3 regions of the Streptomyces sp. Y7 genome follow, and region 2 is predicted to be linked to each of the others. Evidence: riboswitches for the same ligand, from Rfam matches in the RefSeq annotation. Region 2 holds a riboswitch; each other region holds the start of a gene.

Region 1 (3,904 bases), on a different contig from region 2:
GGGGACGAGAGCATCAGTCTTTGCGTCAATCTCGGTCACGGAACAAGCCTGCCATCTGGCACTGACAGTCGGAAGTCAGGCCGGTCCACCCGGGACGGGCGTCGCCCCGCCGCGCTAGGCCGTCGCGGCCTTCAAAGGGCGTGCCGGGTCCGTCATCAGGTCGGTGTTCATCGGCGTGCCCGCCTCGATCAGCCGCCGCCCCTGCGCGAGATCCCTCGGCCGGCCCACCGCCAACAGGGCGACGAGGCGGTCGTCCCGCAGCCAGCAGACCGACCACGCCGGGCCCGACGGATCGCCGCGCCACAGGGTCGTGTCGGCGGCGCCGTGGTGTCCGGCGTACTGCACGAAGCGGCCGAACTGCTCGGACCAGAAGTAGGGCACCGGGTCGTAGACCGCGGGGGTCTCGCCGAGGATGTTCGCGGCGACCGTGCGCGGGCCCTGGAGGGCGTTGTCCCAGTGGTGGACCAGCAGCCGCTCGCCGTAGCGCCCCGAGGGGAAGGAGGCGCAGTCGCCGACGGCGTAGACGTCCGGCACCGAGGTGTGCAGGCGTTCGTCGGCCACGACCTCGCCGTGCGCGCCGAGCTCGATGCCCGAGCCGGCCAGCCAGGCCGTGGCGGGCCGCGCCCCGATGCCGACCACGACCGCGCCCGCGGGCACCCGTGAGCCGTCGTCGAGGACGACCGCGCCGGGCTCGACGCGCGCCACGCGCGTGTGCGTGCGCAGTACCGCCCCGCTGTCCTCGTACCAGGAGGTCATCGGCGCGGCCACCTCCGCGGGCAGCGCGCCCGCGAGCGGCCGGTCGGCGGCCTCCACGACCGTGACCGCGCAGCCCGCCTCGCGCGCGGCCGTGGCGAACTCGGCGCCGATCCAGCCCGCGCCGACGACCACGATGTCGTGCTGCCGGGCGAGCACCGGGCGCAGTCGCTCGGCGTCGTCCAGGGTGCGCAGCAGGTGCACCCCGGGCACGCCCTCCGCACCCGGCAGCCGGATCGGTTCGGCGCCGGTGGCCAGCACGAGGACGTCGTACGGGACGGGCCCCGCCTCGGTGTCCAGTTCGCGCTCGGCGACGCGCACACCCAGCACCTCGCGGCCCAGCCGCAGGTCGATGCCGAGCGATTCGAAGTCCACGTCGAAGGCGGAACCCTCGGCCTTGCCGAGCAGCACCGCCTTGGACAGGGGCGGCCGGTCGTACGGTTGGTGGGGCTCGGCGCCGATCAGTGTGACGGTTCCGGTGAAGCCCTGTTCGCGCAGGGCCACCGCCGTCTGCACACCGGCCATGCCGGCGCCGGCGACGACCACTGACCGCTGCGACTGCGTCGTCTGCTCGCTCACCTGATCACCATAGACAACTGACAATTTGTCAGTCAGGAGTCGTGCTCAGTGACCTGCTCCACAACGCTGGTGCCGCTGCCGGTCCGCGACTCCCACTCCCAGGTCTCCTCCAGCCGCACCCGCCCGTCCGCGAGCTCGGCCACGGTCGACACGCAGTGGCCCGAGGACGTCGACCCGTCCCGGGTCAGCTGCACGTACCGGAAGTCCAGCCGGTCGCCGTCCCGGGTGCCCACCAGATGTCCGCGCACGACGTCTCCGCCGGTGTACTCGGCCCAGATCTCCCCGTCCTTCTCGTGGTACGTGAACCGGGTGCGGGTACCCACCTGACCTGCGGCCTGGTCCGCGACGGGGGCGAGGACGAGACCGTCGAGCGAGCGGGCCATGGGGTGAGGCTCCCTTACTGAGACTTAACGCGGCGGGCTAGGGTGGCCAACGTAGAGCACTCGCGGGAGCCCGGACGCACCGGGCTGAGAGGGAGGCTGGCGGCCTCCGACCGTACGAACCTGATCCGGGTCATGCCGGCGAAGGGAGGGGCTGGACGCCCATGTCGCGTACGCGAACGTCAGACGTCCTCGTCATCGGGGGCGGAATCATCGGCCTGGTCACGGCGTGGCGGGCCGCGCAGCGCGGGTTCACGACAGCCGTCGTGGACCCCGAGCCGGGCGGCGGCGCCGCCCAGGTGGCCGCGGGCATGCTGGCCGCGGTCACGGAACTGCACTACGGCGAGCAGACCCTGCTCGGCCTGAACCTCGCCTCGGCACGCCGCTACCCGGACTTCGCCGCCGAGCTCACCGACGCCACCGGCCACGACCTCGGCTACCGCCGGTGCGGCACGCTCGCCGTCGCGCTGGACGCCGACGACCGCGCCCATCTGCGCGAACTGCACACCCTGCAGCGCCGGTCGGGGCTGGACTCCGAGTGGCTGTCCGGGCGTGAGTGCAGGCGTTTGGAGCCGATGCTCGCGCCGGGCGTGCGCGGCGGGCTGCGGGTGGACGGCGACCACCAGATCGACCCGCGGCGGCTGGCCGGGGCACTGGTGGCCGCGTGCGATCGGGCCGGCGTGGTCTTCCACCGCGCCTGGGCCGAGCGCCTCGACGTCGTACGGGAGCGGGCCGCCGGAGTCACCACGACGGACGGCACCGGGCTGGCCGCGGACCAGGTGGTCCTCGCGGCCGGCAGCCTCAGCGGGCGGCTCGCGGGCGTCCCCGACGCCGTACTGCCGCCCGTGCGCCCGGTGAAGGGGCAGGTGCTGCGGCTGACCGTGCCGCAGCGGTACGCGCCGTTCCTGAACCGGACCGTGCGGGCCGTGGTGCGCGGCAGCCAGGTGTACCTGGTGCCGCGCGAGAACGGTGAGCTGGTGGTCGGGGCGACCACCGAGGAGATGGGCTGGGACACGACGGTGACCGCGGGCGGGGTATACGAGCTGCTGCGCGACGCCCACGAGTTGGTACCCGGCATCACCGAACTGCCGCTCACGGAGACGCGGGCGGGCCTGCGCCCGGGCTCCCCCGACAACGCGCCGCTGCTCGGTCCGACCGAGCTGGCCGGCTTGTCGCTGGCGACCGGACACCACCGCAACGGCGTGCTCCTGACGCCGGTCACCGGGGACGCCATGGCGCACGTCCTGGCCACCGGTGAACTTCCCGAAGAGGCCCGCGCGTTCACGCCCCGGCGCTTCAGTCCCGCCGCACTCACGGAGCAGCCCGCATGAGCGTCCACGTCACCATCTCGGTCAACGGCGAGCACCGGCGCATCGAGCCGGGAACGGCTCTCGACGCGCTCGTCTCGTCCGTCACCACGGCGCCCTCCGGAGTGGCCGCCGCCCTCAACGAAACCGTCGTCCCGCGCGCGCAGTGGCCCTCGACGCCCCTCTGCGAGGGTGACCGCGTCGAGGTCCTCACCGCCGTCCAAGGAGGCTGAACCATGGCCGACGATCCCTTTGTCATCGGCGGTACGTCCTTCACGTCCCGCCTGATCATGGGCACGGGCGGAGCGCCCAGCCTGGACGTCCTGGAGCGGGCGCTGGTCGCGTCCGGGACGGAACTGACGACCGTCGCGATGCGGCGCGTCGACGCGTCCGTGCACGGCTCGGTGCTGTCCGTGCTGGAGAGGCTCGGGATCCGGGTGCTGCCGAACACGGCCGGGTGCTTCACGGCCGGGGAGGCCGTGCTGACGGCCCGCCTCGCGCGCGAGGCGCTCGGTACGGATCTGATCAAGCTGGAGGTCATCGCGGACGAGCGGACGCTGCTGCCGGATCCGATCGAGCTGCTGGACGCGGCGGAGACACTGGTGGACGACGGGTTCACGGTGCTGCCGTACACGAACGACGACCCGGTCCTGGCGCGGAAGCTGGAGGACGCCGGGTGCGCCGCGATCATGCCGCTCGGCTCCCCGATCGGGTCGGGGCTCGGCATCCGCAACCCGCACAACTTCCAGCTGATCGTGGAGCACGCGCGCGTGCCGGTGATCCTGGACGCGGGTGCCGGCACGGCCTCGGACGCGGCGCTCGCGATGGAGCTGGGGTGCGCGGGTGTGATGCTCGCCTCGGCCGTGACGCGGGCGCAGGAGCCGG
Region 2 (3,904 bases):
GTCAACCCCGACAAGCTCAGCGGCCTGACCCCCGACAACAGCTTGGCGCCCCTGAAGCGTTCAAGCCTGGAGCCATTCCGGCAGGGCCCTGGGCCCGTGGCGAGTCATCCAGGGCCGCCGCAACCCGTCGCTTGCGAGGCCGAAGGCGCCCTCGACGGAGCTGAGTAGCCCCCTGCCTTCACCTACGGACGAATCTTGTCCCCGTTGACCAAGGCGACCGTCTGGGGAGCGAAGAGCATCACCGGCCGATTTCAAAGATCCGCATCAACGCCATCATGCGGACGCCCGACCTCGCTGCTCTGTGAAGCTCCTTCCCCTCCCAGAGCAGCGTGGCCCGTAGCGGCGGTCAGTCAGCCAGCGGCAGGTAAACCCTGTTCCCGCCGGCCGCGAACTCCTTCGACTTCTGCAGCATCCCTACCGCGATCTCCTCCTGGGACGCTCCCTCAGCAGCCGCACCCCCGAACCGCTCTGTGATGCTTTGGCTAATCTTCATCGAGCAGAACTTCGGCCCGCACATGGAGCAGAAGTGGGCCGTCTTGGCGGGCTCGGCCGGCAGGGTCTCGTCGTGGAACTCCCGTGCCGTGTCCGGGTCCAGGGCGAGGTTGAACTGGTCCTCCCACCGGAACTCGAAGCGGGCGTCGGACAACGCGTCGTCCCACTCCTGCGCGCCCGGGTGCCCCTTGGCGAGATCCGCCGCGTGGGCTGCGATCTTGTAGGTGATGACGCCGGTCTTGACGTCGTCACGGTTGGGCAGGCCCAGGTGCTCCTTGGGCGTGACGTAGCAGAGCATGGCCGTGCCCCACCAGGCGATCATCGCGGCACCGATGCCGGACGTGATGTGGTCGTACGCCGGCGCGACGTCCGTGGTCAGCGGGCCGAGCGTATAGAACGGAGCTTCATCGCAGATCTCCTGCTGAAGGTCGATGTTCTCCTTGATCTTGTGCATCGGGACGTGTCCCGGGCCCTCGATCATGGTCTGTACGTTGAAACGCTTGGCGATCTGGTTGAGTTCCCCGAGCGTCCTCAACTCCGCGAACTGCGCTTCGTCGTTGGCGTCCGCGATCGAGCCGGGCCGCAGGCCGTCGCCGAGCGAGTACGTCACGTCGTAGGCCGCGAGGATCTCGCAGAGCTCCTCGAAGTTCTCGTACAGGAAGCTCTCCTTGTGGTGCGCCAGGCACCACGCCGCCATGATCGAGCCGCCGCGCGAGACGATGCCGGTCTTGCGGTTGGCCGTGAGCGGGACGTACGGCAGGCGCACACCCGCGTGGACGGTCATGTAGTCCACGCCCTGCTCGGCCTGCTCGATGACCGTGTCCTTGTAGATCTCCCAGGTCAGCTCCTCGGCGCGGCCGTCGACCTTCTCCAGCGCCTGGTAGAGCGGCACCGTGCCGATCGGCACGGGGGAGTTGCGCAGCACCCACTCGCGGGTGGTGTGGATGTTGCGGCCGGTCGACAGGTCCATGACCGTGTCGGCGCCCCAGCGGGTCGCCCAGGTCATCTTCTCGACCTCCTCCTCGATGGAGGAGGTGACCGCGGAGTTGCCGATGTTGGCGTTGACCTTCACCAGGAACCGCTTGCCGATGATCATCGGCTCGATCTCCGGGTGGTTGACATTGGCGGGCAGTACCGCCCGGCCCGCGGCGATCTCCTCACGGACCACCTCGGGCGAGACGTTCTCCCGGATGGCCACGAACTCCATCTCGGGTGTGATCTCGCCCCGGCGGGCGTAGGCGAGCTGTGTGACCGCCTGGCCGTCGCGGCTGCGACGGGGCTGGCGCGGACGTCCGGGGAATACCGCGTCGAGGTTGCGCAGACCGCCGCGCGGCGAGGTGTGCTTGATCCCGTCGTCCTCCGGACGGGCAGGACGGCCCGCGTACTCCTCGGTGTCGCCGCGAGCGATGATCCAGTTCTCCCGCAGCGGGTTGAGCCCCCTGCGGACGTCCGTCTCGGCCACTGGATCGGTATACGGGCCCGAGGTGTCGTACAGCGTGACCGACTGCCCGTTGGTGAGGTGCACCTGGCGGACCGGCACCCGCAGATCGGGGCGTGAGCCCTCGACATACGCCTTGTGCCAGCCGATGGACTTCCCGGCCTCCGGAGACGATTCGCCCTGAATGAGCTGCTCGTCCTGGCTGGAGGCAGGCGTGCGCGCGTCCTTGATGGTCATGAGACCTACTCCCTACGCCGGCATTACCCGGTAACAGGTTCGGCGGTCGACGCAGCGGTATCCGTCTGCCGACGTTTCGTGTGCAACATCACTCGTGATGAGTGATGTTTCATGTGAAACATCGCTGGGACGGAGGTCAGCGCCCTCTCAGCCCGGTGCTCCGAGCTCCCGCGTGTACAAAGGTGGCTCCACGCTAGCGTCAATTCGGGCGCGCTGAACAGAGGGCCCCCACCGTTCTTGCGATGATCGGGCGGTGACCACGACGCATGAGCCTCCGTTCCCACCGCCCGATCCGCCCCGCGGCTCGGGCTCCGGAAGTGGCCCCGCAAACGGCCCCGGAAACGGCCCCGCACGGGGCAACGGCCGTACGGACGGCCGGGGTTCAGGCGTCCCCGGCGGCAGATACGGCGGAGTATTCGGCCGTGACTCGTCGGGCGGCTCCGACGGAGCATTCGGCCGTGGCTCGACGGGCGGTGGCGACGCAGGATTCGGCCGTGGTTCGACGGGCGAGACCGACGGAGCATTCGGCGGTGCCTCGATGCACGGTGCCGACGGTGGCGCGGCTGACACCGGCGGTTGGCACGAACGCGACCTCCGCCCGGGCGGGATGCGGGAGCCGCGGGGCGAAGCCGACGGGTGGCATGAGCCCGGTCCTCGGCTCGGTGGGCCGCAGGATCGTGGGCACGGCTCGGGGGGCTCGGGCGGCTCGGGGGGCTCGTACGGCCGCGGCCCCGGTCCCGGCGGTGGCCCCTATGGACAGGGATCCGGTCAGGGCGGTCGTCCGTACGGGCAAGGACCTGGCCCGGGCGGCCCCTACGGACAGGGGCCCGGACAGGGGGGTCCCGGCCCCGATGCCGGTGCCGGCGGTGGTCATGGTCACGGCCACGGATCCGGCGGCAGGCAGGGCGGGGGCGATGGTGGCGGTGGCAATGGCGGCAGTGGTGACGGGGGCGGGGGCGGAGAAGGCCCGGGACACGGCCACGGCCACGGCCACTCGCACAGCCACGCCCATGGCCCCGCGGCTCCCGTCTCCCGCCATCTGCGCAAGGTCATCGCGGCGGTTCTGATCCCGTTCGCCGCGGCCGTGGTGGTGGGTCTCGCGGTCCTGTGGCCGGGCGGCGCCCCGGGGCACGAGCGCACCGGTGTCGGCTTCGACCGGCAGACACAGCAGGCCACCGTCACCAAGGTCGTCGAGCTGAGCTGCAAGGACGTCAACGCCTCGGGCGTGCCGCCGACCGGCGACACCTCCACCGCCGAGGGCTCCTCAGCCGTGCAGCAGGAGAGCGGCACCTGCAAGAAGGCGACGATCCGGGTCGACACCGGCAAGGACAAGGGCCGTACGTTCACGGAGATCGTGCAGCCCGACCAGTCGCGCCAGCTGCACGAGGGCCAGGAGGTCGTGGTCGCCTACGAGCCCTCCGCGCCCAAGGACCTCCAGTACTCGGTCACCGACGTGAACCGGCGCATTCCGCTGTCGGTGCTCGCCGGCATCTTCGCCGTCGCCGTGGTGCTCGTCGGCCGGATGCGGGGCGTCATGGCGCTCATCTCGCTGGCCATAAGCTTCCTGTTGCTCAACTTCTTCATCCTGCCCGCGATCCTGCAGGGCTCGAACCCGCTGGTCGTGGCGGTCGTGGGATCCAGCGCGATCATGCTGATCGCCCTCTATCTGTGCCACGGCCTCTCCGCGAGAACATCGGTCGCGGTGCTCGGCACGCTGATCTCGCTGGTGCTGATCGG
Region 3 (3,904 bases), on a different contig from region 2:
CCGTCCAGGCATGCACGGCGAGGATCGCGGCGACCGCCAGGAACTGGACGATCGTCAGGACGGCGGCCGTGGACAGGTCGAAGATCTCGGAGGTCTGGCGGTAGATCTCCACCTCCAGGGTGGAGAAGGTCGGTCCACCGAGGATCTGCACCACACCGAAGGAGGTGAAGGTGAACAGGAAGACCATGAGCGCGGCGGCGGCCACGGCGGGCCCGAGCGCGGGGAGGGTGACCTGACGCCAGGCTTTCAGGGGCGACGCCCCGAGCATCCGCGCGGCCTCCTCCTGCCGCGGGTCGAGCTGCGCCCAGAGTCCGCCGACGGTGCGGACGACGACGGCGTAGTTGAAGAAGACGTGCGCGAGCAGGATGGCCCACACGGTGGTGTCGAGCCGTACGCCCCACAGCTCGTCGAGGAGTCCGCCGCGGCCGACGAGCGCGAGGAACGCCGTACCGACGACGACCGTCGGCAGCACGAAGGGGACGGTCACCACGGCCCGCAGGACCTGTTTGCCGGGGAAGTCGAAGCGGGCGAAGACATAGGCGCCCGGCAGCGCGATCAGCAGGGTGAGTGCGGTGGAGGCGAGCGCCTGCCAGGTGGTGAACCACAGGACCTGCCGGACGTCGGACTCCCCGAGCACCTCCCACAGCCGCCCCAGCTGCCACACCCCGTCGACCTTCAGACCGCGCGCGACGATCGCGGCGACGGGGTAGGCGAAGAAGACGGCGAAGAACGCGACGGGGACGGCGATGAGGCCGAGCCGCACCGCCGTCGCGCCCTTCTTCCGCGGGGCCGCTACCTCAGTACGAGCGAGGTCCACGACTTGACCCAGTCGTCACGGTTGTCGGCGATCTTGGCCGGGTCCAGGGTCTCGGGGTTCTCGGCCCGCGGGCCGTACTTCACGAACTCCGGCGGGACCTGGGCGGCCTCCCGCACCGGGTAGACGAACATGTTCAGCGGCATGTCGTCCTGGAACGTCTTGGTCAGCAGGAAGTCGAGGAGCGCCTTGCCGCCCTCGGTGTTCTCGGCGTTGCTCAGCAGGCCCGCGTACTCGACCTGCCGGAAGCAGGTGCCGGCCGCGACACCCGTCGGCGCGCTGGCCGGCTTCGGGTCGGCGTAGATCACCTCGGCGGGCGGGGACGAGGCGTACGACACGACGAGCGGCCGGTCGGCCTTGGCCTTCTTGCCGCCGGCCGAGCCGGAGAACTCCTCGTTGTAGGCCTGCTCCCAGCCGTCGACGACCTTGACGCCGTTGGCCTTCAGCTTCTTCCAGTAGTCCTGCCAGCCGTCGTCGCCGTACTGGGCGGCGGTGCCGAGCAGGAAGCCGAGTCCGGGCGAGGAGGTGGAGGCGTTCTCGGTGACGAGAAGGTCCTTGTACTCGGGCTTGATGAGGTCGTCGAACGAGCTGGGAGGCGTCAGCTTGTGCTCGCTGAAGTACGCCTTGTCGTAGTTGACGCAGATGTCGCCGGTGTCGACGGGAGTGACCCGGTGCTTGTCCTCGTCGACCCGGAACTCGGGCAGGACCAGGTCGGTGCCCTTGGCCTCGTACGACTGGAACAGGTCGTTGTCGAGCGCCCGGGACAGCAGGGTGTTGTCGACGCCGAAGAGGACGTCGCCCTGCGGGTTGTCCTTGGTCAGGATCGCCTTGTTCACGGCCTGCCCGGCGTCGCCGTCCTTCAGGACCTTGACCTTGTAGCCGGACTGCTTCTCGAACGCGGCGAGGACGTCCTTGGAGACGGCCCACGAGTTGTGGCTGACGAGGGTCACGGTCTTGCTCGTGGATGCGGGGGTGTCGCCGCCCGAGTCGGACGACCCGCACGCGGAGAGCGTGACGAGGCCGAGACCGACGGCGAGGACCGTGGCCTTCTTGGTGATGCTCACTTGATTCCTCCTGGGGTTGACCAGGAAGAGACGCGGCCCTGCCCGGGAGCCCTCTCATGGGCTCCCGGGCAGGGCGCAACAGCTTGAGTGATGACCGAACTTCCTACCCAGAATGACCTGGGCAAGGTTCAGAGGGTCTGCGGCCCGATTGCCGCACTCTCAGCGCTGTGGCGCTCCCCTGTCGGAATATGAAGATGTACGTACGGGTGTACGCGCTCAGATTACCGCTCGGTGGCCGCGAGCTGACCGCAGGCCCCGTCGATCTCCTGACCACGGGTGTCCCGGATCGTCACCGGTACACCATGTGCGGCGATGGCCTCGACGAACGCCTTCTCGTCCTCGGGCCGCGAGGCGGTCCACTTCGACCCGGGTGTCGGGTTCAGCGGAATCAGGTTCACGTGCACCGGCTTGCCCCTGAGCAGCCGCCCGAGCCGGTCACCGCGCCAGGCCTGGTCGTTGATGTCCCTGATGAGGGCGTACTCGATGGACAGCCGGCGGCCGCTCTTCTCGACGTAGTCGAAGCCTGCGTCCAGCACCTCGCGCACCTTCCACCGCGTGTTCACGGGCACGAGGGTGTCGCGCAGCTCGTCGTCGGGGGCGTGCAGCGAGATCGCGAGCCGGCACTTGAAGCCCTCGTCGGCGAACCGGTTGATGGCCGGGACGAGACCGACGGTCGAGACGGTGATCCCGCGCTGCGACAGCCCCAGCCCGTCCGGCTCGGGGTCGGTGAGCCGGCGAATGGCGCCCACGACCCGGTTGTAGTTCGCGAGCGGCTCGCCCATCCCCATGAAGACGATGTTGGAAAGCCGTGCGGGCCCCCCGGGAACATCCCCGTCCCGGAGCGCCCGCATCCCGTCCACGATCTGATGGACGATCTCGGCGGTGGACAGATTCCGGTCCAGACCCGCCTGTCCGGTCGCGCAGAACGGGCAGTTCATCCCGCATCCGGCCTGCGAGCTGATGCACATGGTCACCCGGTCCGGGTACCGCATCAGCACCGACTCGACGAGCGTCCCGTCGAACAGCCGCCACAGCGTCTTACGGGTGTCGCCGTCGTCGGTCGACAGATGCCGTACGACGGTCATCAGCTCCGGGAAGAGCTCCTCCCGCAGCTTGGCACGCGACCCGGCAGGGATGTCGGTCCACTGCTCCGGGTCGTGCGTGTACCGCGCGAAGTAGTGCTGCGACAGCTGCTTGGCACGAAAGGGCTTCTCCCCGACCGCGGCAACAGCGTCCTTACGCTCACCGGGCGTGAGATCAGCAAGGTGCCGCGGCGGCTTCTTGGCTCCGCGGGGGGCGACGAAAGTGAGTTCTCCGGGCTTAGGCATGGCTGTACCAGTGTCGCAGATCCACTCGTGTGGCCCGCCCCACCATGGATCGGGAAGATCAACCCCTACTCCGTCGTGCCCTCCAGCCGGCTCTTGAGGAGCTTCTCGTCGCGGGGCAGTTCCTTGCGGACCTGCGGGCGGACGACGAGGGGGACGAGGACCTTGCCGAGGCCGTGGCCCTCGAAGTCGATGTCGATCGTCACGCGGGAGCGCCGGCCGTCGTCGAGAGGCTCGATGCTGCCGTGGGTGCGGGCCCGGACAGGGCCGTCGATCCCGTGCAGGTCCCAGCTGTACGGAGGGTCGAGCTGGTCGAACCGCACGGTCATCGGCATCTGACGGTTCCCGACGCGCCGGGTGACCCGGACCCGGGAGCCGGTGTGGATCGGGCCCTCGTCCAGCGATTCGGCCGAGACGGCGCTCAGCTGCCATTCGGGCAGGTGAGAGGGATCCGTGATGTACGCGTAGACATCGGCTGGGGTCCGGTCGACGTCGATGATTTCTCGGATGGCGGTCATGACGACCCCCTTTGAGTGCCTTTGCGGGCGTACACAGAAATCGTCCCACAAACCGAGGAGCCCCCGCTCCACGAGAGCGGGGGCTCCTTCGACACGTGCCGAGCCGTCAGCCGGACCCGACGAACAGCACCAGCAGCAGCCACACCACCGGCGCCGTCGGCAGCAGCGAGTCGAGCCGGTCCA

Evidence for each region. Region 2 has a riboswitch for thiamine pyrophosphate ahead of thiC (phosphomethylpyrimidine synthase ThiC). Riboswitches for the same ligand answer to the same signal wherever they lie in the genome.
Region 1: it holds a riboswitch for thiamine pyrophosphate, as region 2 does, so the genes downstream of both, thiO (glycine oxidase ThiO) here and thiC (phosphomethylpyrimidine synthase ThiC) in region 2, are expected to answer to the same signal.
Region 3: it holds a riboswitch for thiamine pyrophosphate, as region 2 does, so the genes downstream of both, ACGFW6_RS17630 (thiamine ABC transporter substrate binding subunit) here and thiC (phosphomethylpyrimidine synthase ThiC) in region 2, are expected to answer to the same signal.

Annotation. Positions count from the first base shown of each region.
Region 1 is NZ_JBIDDQ010000004.1:228,369-232,272, reverse strand. Features, by position in the region: gene ACGFW6_RS14555 (Rv2175c family DNA-binding protein) at 1-39, opposite strand, end outside; gene ACGFW6_RS14550 (NAD(P)/FAD-dependent oxidoreductase) at 115-1,332, opposite strand; gene ACGFW6_RS14545 (hypothetical protein) at 1,365-1,715, opposite strand; TPP riboswitch at 1,768-1,879, shown strand; gene thiO (glycine oxidase ThiO) at 1,877-3,043, shown strand; gene thiS (sulfur carrier protein ThiS) at 3,040-3,252, shown strand; gene ACGFW6_RS14530 (thiazole synthase) at 3,256-3,904, shown strand, end outside.
Region 2 is NZ_JBIDDQ010000003.1:76,863-80,766, forward strand. Features, by position in the region: gene ACGFW6_RS11425 (RNA polymerase sigma-70 factor) at 1-168, shown strand, start outside; gene thiC (phosphomethylpyrimidine synthase ThiC) at 347-2,167, opposite strand; TPP riboswitch at 2,160-2,349, opposite strand; gene ACGFW6_RS11435 (hypothetical protein) at 2,550-3,179, opposite strand; gene ACGFW6_RS11440 (YibE/F family protein) at 3,252-3,904, shown strand, end outside.
Region 3 is NZ_JBIDDQ010000006.1:40,742-44,645, forward strand. Features, by position in the region: gene ACGFW6_RS17625 (ABC transporter permease) at 1-763, opposite strand, end outside; gene ACGFW6_RS17630 (thiamine ABC transporter substrate binding subunit) at 793-1,878, opposite strand; TPP riboswitch at 1,961-2,068, opposite strand; gene rlmN (23S rRNA (adenine(2503)-C(2))-methyltransferase RlmN) at 2,100-3,206, opposite strand; gene ACGFW6_RS17640 (SRPBCC family protein) at 3,272-3,721, opposite strand; gene ACGFW6_RS17645 (phosphatidate cytidylyltransferase) at 3,828-3,904, opposite strand, start outside.